2 linked regions of the Euzebya rosea genome follow. Each later gene encodes a partner of the first gene's protein in a complex. Links are inferred from orthologs where the notes say so. Each region holds a gene or a part of one and is shown on either strand. Other genes may lie near its edges.

Region 1 (6,036 bases):
CTTCGACGTCTTCCCCGACAACGACGGCACGTCCTTCTCGGGAACCTGGTCCAACTACCCCTACTTCGACTCGGGCACCGTGGTCATCAGCGGCTACGACGGCCTGTGGCTCGTGAAGGTCCAGGACGAGGTGTTCGACGACATCGTCACCGCCCGTCCCGACCACGACCTGGCCGACCGCTAGGCCGACGCGGACCGCCCCTGTCCGGCCGGCTGGGACCGGACGGGGGCGGACCTTGGTCAGCGGGCGACCGGCGTGGCACACTTGTCGCTCCGCACGGGACACGGAGTCCTCCGAACCCATGCGTGACCGCCGGCCACGGCCGGCACCTTCCGAGGTAGCTCAATCGGCAGAGCAATCGACTGTTAATCGATAGGTTGTGGGTTCAAGTCCCACCCTCGGAGCCACATTTCCCACCGCGCCTCCGGTGCGATCCCCCGGGTCCTCGGCGCGAAGGGCCGCCAGCGCAGCGTCGACCCCGGCGCGGAACGACTCGGCGTCGGCGTACAGCCAGGCGCGCTGGAGCAGCGTCTCTCGGATGTCATCCATCGGTGCCTCACCTCCGGCGCGCAGGCTAGGCCGCAGGTGTTTCCCGGCCGTTGCTGGACCATGAACACCTGCTGATCTCCCCGACCCGTCCCCACCCTCGGTACGGTGTCGGTCAGCACAGTGCACGGGACGCGGGAAGGACAGCAGCGATGGGATTCAGGTTCGGGGTCGTCACCGGCTTCGCGGTCGGCTACGTGCTCGGCGCCAAGGCAGGCCGGGAACGCTACGAGACCATCCGGCAGACCGCAGATGTGTTCATGGGATCCCGCACCGCCCGTCACCTGGAGGACGGGCTGCGCGAGGCCTGGTCGTCGGCCAAGGAGGAGTTCCCCGCCGTCGGTCAGGCCGGCGAGCAGATGGGACGTGTCCTGGACCTGCACGACCGCCTCGACGGGCAGGGCTGACCCAGGGCGGGGCCGACCGACGGGCCTAGTCGCGCAGGTAGTCCCGCAGCTGATCGGATCGTGAGGGGTGGCGCAGCTTTGCCAGCGTCTTGGCCTCGATCTGGCGGATCCGCTCACGGGTGACGCCGAACTCGTCGCCGACCTCCTCCAGCGTCCGGGCCTGCCCCCCGTCGAGCCCGAAGCGCAGCGCGATGACCCGCTGCTCCCGGTCGTTGAGGGTGTGGAGCACCCCGCGGATCTGGTCCTGCATCAGGTGGAAGCTGGCGGCGTCGAGCGGTACCACGGCGGCCTCGTCCTCGATGAAGTCGCCCAGCGAGGCGTCGTCCTCGCCACCGACGGGCGTCTCGAGGCTGACCGTCTCCTGGGAGATCTTGAGGATGTCCTCGATCTTCTCCTCGTCGATGTCGAGCTCTGCCCCGATCTCCGCCGAGGTCGGGTCACGGCCGAGCATCTGGTGCAACCGTCGCTGGGTGCGGACGACCTTGTTGATCGTCTCCACCATGTGGACGGGGATGCGGATGGTCCGGGCCTGGTCGGCGATGGCCCTCGTGATGGCCTGCCGGATCCACCAGGTGGCGTAGGTGGAGAACTTGTAGCCCTTGCGGTAGTCGAACTTCTCCACCGCTCGGATCAGCCCGAGGTTGCCCTCCTGGATCAGGTCCAGGAGCACCATGCCCCGACCCACGTACCGCTTGGCGATCGACACGACCAGCCGCAGGTTGGCCTCGACCAGCCGCCGCTTGGCGATGTGCCCGCCGCGCTCCACCCGGGTCAGCTGGCGACGTCGGACGATCGCGTCGTCGTCGTCGACGTCGAGGGAGGCGAGGAACACGCCAGCGGCCAGCCCCGCCTCGACGCGCTTGGCCAGGTCGACCTCCTCCTCGGCGCTGAGCAGCTCGACGCGCCCGATCTCCCGGAGGTACAGCCGCACCGGATCCCCTGTGGACGCCGGCACCACGACATCCGACGGGGGGTCACGACGGCGGGGCGCGGCCTTCGGCGGTGGTGGGGGTGGCTTGCGGGTGGTGATGCCCTCGGCCGACAGCAGGCTGGTGAGCGCCGTGTCGGCCCCCTCCCCCACCCGTGCGCCCGCCAGCGCGTCGTCGACCTCCTGCGGGGTCACGTACCCCCGCTGACGGCCGACGTGCAGCAGGTCGGTGACCGCATGGGCGTCCAGCAGGGCCGCCTCGACCTCGGCGGCGTCCCGTCCGGTCGTCGCCTTCGCCGCCGCAGGCGGGGCATCGGCCGTCCCCTCCTGCGGTATCCGTTGTGCGCTGCTCACAGCGCCCCCCTTCCCTCGTGGGCCCGCCAGACCCGTTCGAGCTCGCCGATCTCCCGCATCAGCTCGCCGCGTTCCTCCGGTGCCAGCCGTTCGCGGCTGTCCGACAGCCGGTTGCGGGCCGCCTGCCATCGACGTTTGGCGTCCCGGCCCCGCAGGGCCTCGAGCAGCCCGGCGATCGCGGTCTGCTCGGGCACGGTGGTCAGCTCGGCGACCGCAAGTCCCCGGACCCGGCGACGCATGTCGTCGTCGGGCATCGCGTCGAGCACGGCCTCGAAGTCGTCACCGGCCTTGCAGATCGCCCGGAACAGCTGGCGCGACGGTTCGGCGGTGAAGACCTGCTCGTCCAGTAGCTGCCACCCGTCGGGCAGCAGCTCGGGCCGCTGCAGGGCGACCTGCAGCACCTGCCGTTCGAGCTGCATCTGCGGATCGCGGCTTCCGGGCAGGACGGTGCGATCCGGCGGGGCCGCCGTCGTCGTCCGGCCCCGTCCCCCGGGTGGGTACGTCCGGTTCAGCTCGTCCTCGATCCGTTGCGCCGGCAGCCCCACCGCGGGGGCGACCACGTCGAAGACGTACTTGTACCGCAACGAGGGGTTGTCGATGCGGCCCAGCAGCTCGAAGGTCGACTGGTACGCCGCCGTCTGCAGCTCGGGAGTCGACAGGTCCGCGGTGCGCAGCTTGTGCTCGATCTGGAACTCCACCGCGGTCTTGCGGCCCGCCATGACCTGCTCGACCGCCGCTGCGCCGCCCTCGGCCACCAGGTCGGCCGGGTCCTTGCCCTCGGGCAGGACGAGGACGCCGAGGTCGGTGACGTTCGCCGCTTCGGCCCGCTCCCGAGCACGCTCGGCAGCCTCGAACCCGGCGTTGTCGGCGTCGAGGCAGAGCGTGACCCTCGCGTCCATCCGCTCGATCATCGCGAAGTGCTGCTCGGTGAGGGCGGTGCCGCACGGGGCGACGGCCTGGGTCGTGCCCGCCAGGTGCAGGGCGATGACGTCCATGTACCCCTCGACGACGAGGACCTCGCGGCGCTTGACGATCTCCCGCCGCGCGAGGTGCAGGCCGTAGAGGGTGGTGGACTTGTCGTAGACCTCGGTCTTCGGCGAGTTGATGTACTTGGGGGCGGTGCCGTCGATCCTGGTGACCACCGGCCCGTCGGGCAGGATCCGCCCGCCGAAGGCGACCACGTCGTTGCCCCGCTGGTCGTGGATGGGGAACAGCACCCGGGCACGGAACCGGTCGATGAGCCCGTGCTTGCCCTGGGTGGACAGGCCGGCCTCGATGAGGTCCTTGGCGGCCGCCCCCTTGCGCTGCATGTGGGTCGACAGCTCGTCCCAGGCGTCCGGGGCCCATCCGATCCCGAAGACCTCCCAGGCGCCGGCGGGGACCTGCCGGTCCAGCAGGTAGCTGCGGGCAGCGGCCCCGTCGTCGGCCTTGAGTCGCGACCGGTAGAACGCGGCGGCCTCGCCGATGATCTCCAGCATCCGCGTGCGCTTGCCGAGCGCGGCCTTCTGCCCGGGCCGCAGCTCCTGGTAGCGCAGGTCCACGCCGAACTGCCGGGCCAGCTTCTCCACGGCGTCGGCGAAGGACAGGCCCTCGATCTCCATCACGAACCCGATGGCGTCGCCGTGGGCGTTGCAACCGAAGCAGTAGTACACGCCCTTGACCGGGTTGACGGAGAACGATGCGCTGCGCTCCTCGTGGAACGGGCAGCGCCCCATGAGGCTGGTGCCGCTGCCCTTCAGCGTGGTGTAGGGCGCGATCACCGCGCTGATGTCCATCCGGTCCTTGAGGGTCCGGATGTCGTCATCGTTGATGCGCCCAGCCACGTCCGTCCGAGTCTAGTGTCGGGTTGCGACGTCGTCGGGACCCACGGGCACTCGGCGTCGGCTCAGAGCCGGTGCGGTGACCGCCGGGGCAGCAGCAGCTGGTTGAACAGGCGCAGGGCCTGGCCGTCGGTCAGCGACGTGACGAAGTCGATGACGCGCTGCAGCTCGGGATCACCGCCGTTGCGGAACTGGCTGGGCAGCCGGCCGGGGTTGTCGACGTAGAAGACGACGAGGCTGGACAGGCAGTGCGCGCCACGTGCCCGTTCGGCGAGGACCCCGTGGCGACCGCTGACCCGGGTCGTCGCGACGTCCTCCATGGCGTCGAGGGCGGTCGCGGCGGGGCTGGACAGGCGGATCTCCGGGGTGTCGGCCGACGCCTGCACCGCGTCCGCGCACAGTGCGGTGATCCAGTCCTCCGGGGTCGGGCCGAGGATGCTCGTGGCCCGTTCGGGAAGGTCCTCCGACACGATGACCCCAACGGACAGGGCGTCGCGGAGCTCGCCGATGACGCCGGCGATCCGATCGGCCAGGCGGACGACCTCGCCCTCTCGGGTGGCGGGCATCTCCGCGGCCACGGTGTGGGTCGCGATGCCGTCGCGGACCTCCCAGCACAGGTTCAGGCCCTGGCCGTCCTGCTCGATGAGCTCGACCACCCTGACCGACTGGTGGTTGTGGCGGAAGGGCTCCTCGGTGAACAGTCCGAACGCCTCGTCCCCGGCCCGCGCGAACGCCGCAGCACCGAGGTCACGGCCCAGGGCGATGGCCTCGGTCAGGTCCTCGTTCAGCCGCAGGGCCCGGCTGATGGTCCGGGCGATCCGTGACCCGAACAGCGTGTGGTCGATGCGCGAGCGGTACCCGTCCCCGCCGGGGGCCAGCAGCACGTGGCTCTTGTCCTTCAGCCGTCCGAACGCGGTCGAGGCGAGGATGCGGTGCACGTCGACCTGGAAGGTCGAGCGGAGCGGATCGGCCGGCTCGTGTTGTTCGCGCCCCTTGGTCTCTGCGGACAACGTCGCCCATCCCGAGAGGCTGGCACGCTCCAGTTCCTCGGTTCGATCACGGGGGGTTCGTGACGTTGCCACCGACCACGAGGCTAGCATCGGCGTCGCGATGGAACCCGTGAAGCCGAACGAGCTCGTGGTCGCTGCCCGTGTGGCCGACGGCCTGGTCTACGTCGCCGGCATGGCCGGCGTCGTCGCGGGCGCCCTGCTGTTCAGGGACGGCAACCTGCCGTTCGCGATCATCGCCTGGGTCGTGACGTTCATCGCGGGGACGGTCCTGCGGCTGGCGGCGTGGATGGCCCGCGGGGTCGCGCAGATCATGCAGCGCACCGAGCGCATCGAGTCCGATGCGGCCCGGCTGGTCCGCGATGCGGTTGCCGACGCCGAGCCGCACGACCCCTGGGCCCGGCGCGACCTGCGCTGACCCCGTTCCGACGGTGGCTCAGGCCGTGTCGGGACTCCACGGCTGGGCGAAGCGCTCCTGGAGGTAGCCGACCAGCTTCTCGATCGGGATGCGCTCCTGGGTCATGGTGTCGCGGTCGCGGACGGTGACCGCCCGGTCGTCCTCGACGGTCTCGAAGTCCACGGTGACGCAGAAGGGCGTACCGACCTCGTCCTGCCGGCGGTAGCGGCGGCCGATCTGGCCGGCCTCGTCGTAGTCCACGTTGGCGAAGTGCGGCTTGAGCAGGTCGTTGACCTCTCGCGCCGTCGGGGTCAGCGTGTCCTTCTTCGACAGCGGCAGGACCGCGACCTTCACCGGCGCGATCTCGGGGTGCAGCTTGAGGACGGTCCGGGTTTCGGTGCCGCCCTTGGCCGTCGGCGCCTCCTCCTGCCGGTAGGCGTCGACGAGGAACGTCAGGGCGATCCGGTCCACGCCGGCCGCCGGCTCGATGACGTAGGGGATGTAGCGCTCGTCGGCAGCCTGGTCGAAGTACGACAGGTCCTTGCCCGAGTGCTCGGCGTGCTGGGTCAGGTCGAA
Region 2 (5,991 bases), on another replicon or contig:
GGACCGTGGCGATCACCAGGAGTCCACCGATGACGTCGATCAGCGTGTTGCGGGCGGTCTCGACGTAGGTGCCCAGCTGTGGGCCGTCCTCGACGACCTCCTCGACGGCGTCGGCGCCGAGCTCGTGGATGCGGACGGTGAGGGTGGAGAACGACGAGCGGTCCGCCAGCAGGTTCAGCCGGCCGGTGATCTCCTCGATGCGTCGCTGGATGTCCTCCAGCTGCTGCTGGATCGCGATGGCGTCCGACACGTTCGTCGCGTCGGCGAGCAGGCCGAGGTAGAAGCCCTCCTGGGCCCGCAGGTTGCGCCGGCGGGACTCGAGGTCGGTGAACTCCTCGCTGACGTCCTGGCTGGTGACGTTGCGGTCCACGATGTCGCCTGCCTCACCGACGGCGGTCAGCAGGTCCTCGAAGCTGCGGACAGGGACCCGGACGGTCACCTGTCCCTGCACGAGCCCTTCGGTGTCGGTGGAGGACGACGACCCGGAGACGTGGCCACCGAGGGCCTGGGCGCGGGCGATGACCTGGCCGAACGCGGTGTCGAAGGCGCCGGGGTCGACCTCGAGGGTCACCGTGCCCTCCTTGATGATCCGTTCCCCCGTCGTGGCGGTGTCGGGCACGCTCGTGGGGACCGAGCCGGTCGGTCCGACCGCGTCGGCGTCACCGCCGTCACCGGCGTCGCCGGCGTCCTCGGCGTCACCGCCGTCACCGGCGTCGCCGGCGTCCTCGGCGGGTGCCGGCGCCTCGGCCTCGGCGACCGCGGCCTCGCCGAACCCGAACTCCTCTTCTCCGAGGCGATCCGAGGCCTCCTCGTCGAACGTGCCGGCGTCGTCTGCGGCGATGTCGCTGCGCTCGGCGGTGTCGGTGCTGGCGATGTCGCCGGCGTCGTCGGAGGAGCAGGCCCCGGCGAGCAACAGCAGGAGGACGGCAACCGCAGCTGACCGCCGGAGGGTCCATCGCCGCCGTCGGCTGGGGGCCTGGCTGCGGCGGGGCATCGGGCTGTGGGTGTGTTCCATGGGGGTCCTCCGGGTGGTCGCGTGCCCGGTCCGACGCCGCCGATCACCCCCGGGTTTCCACGAAAGGGTTCCGTCACCGATCACGGTCGTAGGCTCCGGCCGATGACGCCTGCCGATCCCCCCGCCCCCATGCCCCCGGCCGTGATGCGCCCGCTGGACTTCCGGCGCCAGGACGAGGCGACGATGCTCGCCACCTCCACCCACCTGCGGGAGGTGATGCGCACCCGACGCTCGGTCAGGTCCTTCGCCACCGACCCGGTCCCCCGCGAGCTGGTGGAGGCGGCGCTCGAGGTCGCTGCGTCGGCCCCGTCCGGTGCGCACCGGCAGCCCTGGACCTTCGTGGTGGTCGCCGACCCCGAGGAACGCCGGCGGATCCGCGAGGCGGCCGAGGAGGAGGAACGGGCCTTCTACGCTGACCGGGCCCCGGAGGAATGGCTGCGTGCCCTCGCCCCGCTCGGCACCGACGACGTCAAGACCCACCTGACCGACGCGCCGTGGCTGATCGTGATGCTGCGTCACCGGTGGACCGTCCAGCCCGACGGCAGCCGGTCGAAGAACTACTACTCCAGCGAGTCCTGCGGCATCGCCGCCGGGTTCCTGATCGCGGCGCTGCACCAGATGGGGCTGGCCACGCTGCCTCACACCCCGAGCCCCATGGGCTTCCTGACCGAGATCCTCCAGCGGCCCGAGCACGAGCAGCCCTACCTGGTGCTGCCCGTCGGTTATCCGGCCCCCGACGCCGTCGTTCCCGACATCGACCGCAAGCCGCTCGACGAGGTCGTCGTCTGGCGCTGACTCAGATGGCCCCACCCGTGGAGGGGTAGGCGGGTGCGGCCGGCGGCGGTGCGTAGCCGCCCCCACCGCCACCGGAACCGGGCGGGGGTCCGGGGGTGCGGGCGATGTTGGCGAACCGCGAGTGGTGGCCCAGGAACGACAGGCGGACCGTGGCCAGCCGACCGGCACGGTGCTTGGCGATGATCAGCTCGGCCTCGCCCTTGGCCTCGGTGTCGGGGTTGTAGACCTCGTCGCGGTAGATGAACCCGACGATGTCGGCGTCCTGCTCGATCGCACCGGACTCACGCAGGTCCGACAGCATCGGGCGGCGGTCGGTCCGCTCCTCCGGCTTTCGCGACAGCTGCGACAGCGCGATGACCGGGCAGCCGATTTCCTTGGCGAGCACCTTCAGGCCACGCGAGAACTCCGCGACCTCCTGCACACGGCCGTCGGACTTCTTGTGGGACTCCATCAGCTGCAGGTAGTCCACGACGATCAGCGACAGGCCGTGGCGCTGGGCGATCCGGCGACACTTCGAGCGGATCTCCATCATGGTGATGCCCGGCGTGTCGTCGATGAAGAGCGGCGCCTCCGACAGCTTGCCCATCGCCTTGGACAGCTTGGGCCAGTCGTCGTGGCGCAGCTTGCCGGTGCGGAGCCGGTCGGAGTCGAGCTTGGCCTCCGCCGACAGCATGCGCTGCACGATCTCCATCTGGCCCATCTCGAGGGAGAAGATGGCGGCGGGCTTGCGCTGGCCGGCGGCGACGTTGGTGATGATGTTGGTCACCAGCGTCGACTTCCCCATCGCGGGTCGCGCCGCGAGGATGATCAGCTGGCCGGGCTGCAGGCCCGACGTCAGCTGGTCGAGGTCGGTGAAGCCGGTCTCGAGGCCGGTGATGGTCGAGTCGGACTCGTGCAGCTTCTCGATCAGGTCGAAGGCTTCCGACAGCAGGTCTCGCATGGGCACGAACTCGCCCTTGCGCTGCTTGTTGGCCAGGTCGAAGACGTGGGCCTCGGCCTCGTCGACGGCGTCGGCACCGGTCTTCTCCAGGTCGAAGCCCAGCTTGGTCAGCGTCGAGCCGGCCTCGATCAGCCGTCGCTTGAGGGCGCGGTCGGTGACGATCCGGGCGTAGTAGACGGCGTTGGCGGGCGTGGGGACCTGGGCGGAGATGTCGGCGATGGCGATGGCGCCGCCGACGTCGGCGAGCTTGCCCCGCCGCTCGAGCTCGTCGGCGAGGGTGACGGTGTCGACCGGTTCGCCCTTGTCGTAGAGGTCGCACATCGCCTCGAACATCGTGCGATGGGCCCCGCGGTAGAAGTCCGCGGGGTTGACCGACTCCGACACCTCGGCGATCGCGTCGGCGGACAGCAGCATGCTGCCGAGGACGCTGATCTCTGCCTCCAGCGAGTAGGGAGGCGTGCGCTGGTACCCCCCTTCGGGGGAGGGTGCGTCGTAATCGGGAACGGTTGCCACGGGCGGTCTCCAGACACCGTCGGTCGTGAGGGGGCGTCCGTGGGAGGATGCCTGTGGGGTGTGACATCCGCTATCGGTCGCGACCGATCCGGACGACCTGCGGGGGATCGTTGGGTCCACCCACAGGAGCGGGCGGCTTCTCCACACGCTGCGCCGGGCCATCCACGAGAACAGCGGCTTGTCCACGGGGTTGTCCACACCCCACCGTCGGATCGTCCGAGATCCTCGTGTCCGTGGCCGGTTCTTCGCAGGAGCTGCCTGCGGCCGGCGAATCTTCGGCGACGATGGACGCATGAACCCCATCAACATCCGTCTGGCCAACCTGTACCGGATCGGTGTGGGCCCCTCCTCGAGCCACACCGTCGGACCGATGCGGGCGGCTGCCTTCGCCAGGGCCGAGCTCATCGGGCACGGCGGTGTGCCCCGGTCCCTCAGGGTGGAGCTGAAGGGGTCGTTGGGGGCCACGGGGCGGGGCCACCACTCCGACCTGGCGGTCCTGGCCGGCCTGCACGGCTGGGAACCTCACGACTGCGACATCGACGCGGTGCTGGCCCTGCGCGAGACGCTGTCGGCCGACCCCCACGTCGCGTGGTCCGGCGGCGCGCGGGTGCGACTGCACCCCGACGACGTGGTGTTCCTGCGGGCCCGCGACACCAAGGGTGAGGTGTTGCCCCACCCCAACACGATGGTCTTCCACGCCACCTTCGACGACGGGTCGACGACATCCTCGACGTGGTGCTCGATCGGTGGGGGGTTCATCCGCCGTCCCGAGGAGGTGGCCGGGGGCGACGACGGGCCCGGCAAGCCCCGTGAGGTTCCACACCCCTTCAACGATGCCGAGTCCCTGATGCAGCGGGCGAGGGAGATCGGCGGGACCCTCGGCGACGTCGTGCTGGCCAACGAGCGGGCGCTGTCCGACGACGACGGCGCGTCGGCCGTCGCCCACCTCGACGCGGTGTGGGAGACCTTCCTCTCCTGCATCGAGCGGGGCACCACGACCACCGGCGAGCTGCCCGGCGGGCTCGCGGTCCAGCGTCGCGCCCGGCTGCTGCTGGATCGCATCGGCGAGGGGCAGGTCAGCGAGGCCTACGCCGACATCGCCCGGGCCCAGGCCTACGCCTTCGCGGTGCAGGAGGAGAACGCCGCGGGCGGCCGGGTCGTCACCGCGCCGACCAACGGGGCCGCCGGCATCGTCCCGGCGGTGCTGGTGGAGGCCGCCGACCGCAAGGGCCACTCCCGCGAGGAGATCCACGCCGCCCTGGCCACAGCGGCGGCGATCGCCATGCTGGTCAAGACCCACGCCTCGATCTCCGGCGCCGAGGTCGGCTGCCAGGGCGAGGTCGGTACGGCCACGTCGATGGCGGCCGCCGCGCTGTGCCAGCTGATGGGCGGCACGATCGACCAGGTCGCCAACGCCGCCGAGATCGCCATGGAGCACAACCTCGGCCTGACCTGCGATCCCATCAAGGGGCTGGTCCAGGCCCCCTGCATCGAGCGCAACGCCATGGGGGTGGCCAAGGCCCACTCGGCCGCCCAGCTGGCCCTCCACTCCGTCGTGGCGGGCGTCGTCAGCCTCGACAAGGTCATCAAGGTCATGAAGCGCACCGGCGACGACATGCGCCGCGAGTACAAGGAGACCTCCGAGGGCGGCCTGGCCGTCTCCTTCCCCGAGTGCTGACGGCCCGTTCCTGCCGGCGCAGCGCGGACGGGCCCGCGGGTCGGGCATCCCGCGGGTCGGACGGGCCCGCGGGTCGGGCATCCCGCGGGTCGGGGGCCCGCGGGTCGGGGGTCCCGGCGAATTGTGCAGCTCTGCCGGCTCGTCGGCCGAGCTGCACCGGCGCCGCTCCGAGATGTGCACCTTTGCCAGCCGAGTGGCTGAACTGCACTTCGTGATCGCGGCGGGACAACCGCAACGACCCCGCGCCGTGGGCGCGGGGTCGTCGGATGCCTGGCTGTGTGGCTGGCTGTGTGTCTGGCCTACGCGTCGGCGGAGGCGGCAACCGCCGCGTCGACCTCTGCCTCGTCGGCGTCGGCGTCGACGGCGGGGACCTCGGGGGTCTCGGCCGCGTTGTCGGCGTCCTCGAGGGCGGACTCGAGGTCACCGGACTCGATGATCTCGTCGGCGACGATGTCGACGATGACGTTGGCGATGACCTCGCGGTGGAGCTTGACGCCGACCTCGTGCTGGCCGACCTCCTTGAGGGCACGGTCCAGGACGATCTTCTTGTGGTCGACCTGCACACCCGTCGTGGAGACGACGGCCTCGGCGATGTCGCGCTTGCCGACGGAGCCGTACAGCGTGCCGTCCTCGCCCGCGGTGGCGGTGATGACGAGCGTGCGACCCTCGAGGCCCTTCTTGACCTCTTCGGCGTCGGCGATCTCGACGGCCTCGCGCTTCAGGCGGGACCGGCGCAGGGCCTCGGCGTCGGCGACGGCGCCCTTGGTGGCACGCATCGCCAGGTTCTGGGGGATCAGGTAGTTGTTGGCGTAGCCGTTGGCCACGTCGACGATGTCCCCGGCGTCACCGAGGTTGTCGACGAACGCCTTCAGGATGATCTTCATCGCAGACCAGCGCTCCTAGCGGTTCGTGTAGGGCATCAGCGCCATCTCGCGGGCGTTCTTGATCGCCTTTGCGAGGAGTCGCTGCTGCTGCGGGTTGACACCGGTCACGCGAGCGGAACGGAGCTTGCCGCGCTCGGACACGAAACGCTGCAGCATCTCGACGTCC

What was found.
Region 2: the proteins of dnaG (region 1) and dnaB are in contact, whole or in part, in a crystal structure (PDB 2R6A), measured with the Geobacillus stearothermophilus proteins. The link is inferred for Euzebya rosea from one-to-one orthologs. Residues at the interface, in WP_049624496.1 of Geobacillus stearothermophilus: Lys456, Leu457, Leu458, Pro459, Ala460, Asn463, Ala464, Leu467, Leu535, Leu536, Ile537, Ala538, Gln544, Glu545, Asp548, Tyr549, His552; in WP_033016901.1 of Geobacillus stearothermophilus: Ser13, Glu15, Ala16, Gln18, Glu91, Leu92, Asp94, Ala95, Val96, Pro97, Thr98, Ala99, Ala100, Asn101, Tyr104, Tyr105, Ile108.

Annotation. Positions count from the first base shown.
Region 1 is NZ_PGDQ01000003.1:387,405-393,440, reverse strand. What follows is about bases 1,647-4,631. They hold dnaG (DNA primase), read right to left. Parts: upstream 4,060-4,631; coding sequence 2,233-4,059; downstream 1,647-2,232. Other genes in these bases: CUC05_RS04750 (HD domain-containing protein), read right to left, coding at 4,122-4,631; rpoD (RNA polymerase sigma factor RpoD), read right to left, coding at 1,647-2,236. In the rest of the region: CUC05_RS04775 (choice-of-anchor B family protein), read left to right, coding at 1-184; CUC05_RS04765 (hypothetical protein), read left to right, coding at 700-954; more of rpoD, read right to left, coding at 980-1,646; more of CUC05_RS04750, read right to left, coding at 4,632-5,138; CUC05_RS04745 (hypothetical protein), read left to right, coding at 5,167-5,481; CUC05_RS04740 (glycine--tRNA ligase), read right to left, coding at 5,500-6,036. UniProt on the Escherichia coli protein: RNA polymerase that catalyzes the synthesis of short RNA molecules used as primers for DNA polymerase during DNA replication.
Region 2 is NZ_PGDQ01000008.1:169,553-175,543, reverse strand. The notes cover bases 1,038-3,977. They hold dnaB (replicative DNA helicase), read right to left. Parts: upstream 3,264-3,977; coding sequence 1,812-3,263; downstream 1,038-1,811. Other genes in these bases: CUC05_RS13010 (L-serine ammonia-lyase), read left to right, coding at 3,556-3,977; CUC05_RS13020 (nitroreductase family protein), read left to right, coding at 1,118-1,810. Also shown: CUC05_RS13025 (DUF4349 domain-containing protein), read right to left, coding at 1-1,015; more of CUC05_RS13010, read left to right, coding at 3,978-4,941; rplI (50S ribosomal protein L9), read right to left, coding at 5,241-5,825; rpsR (30S ribosomal protein S18), read right to left, coding at 5,841-5,991. UniProt on the Escherichia coli protein: The main replicative DNA helicase, it participates in initiation and elongation during chromosome replication. Travels ahead of the DNA replisome, separating dsDNA into templates for DNA synthesis.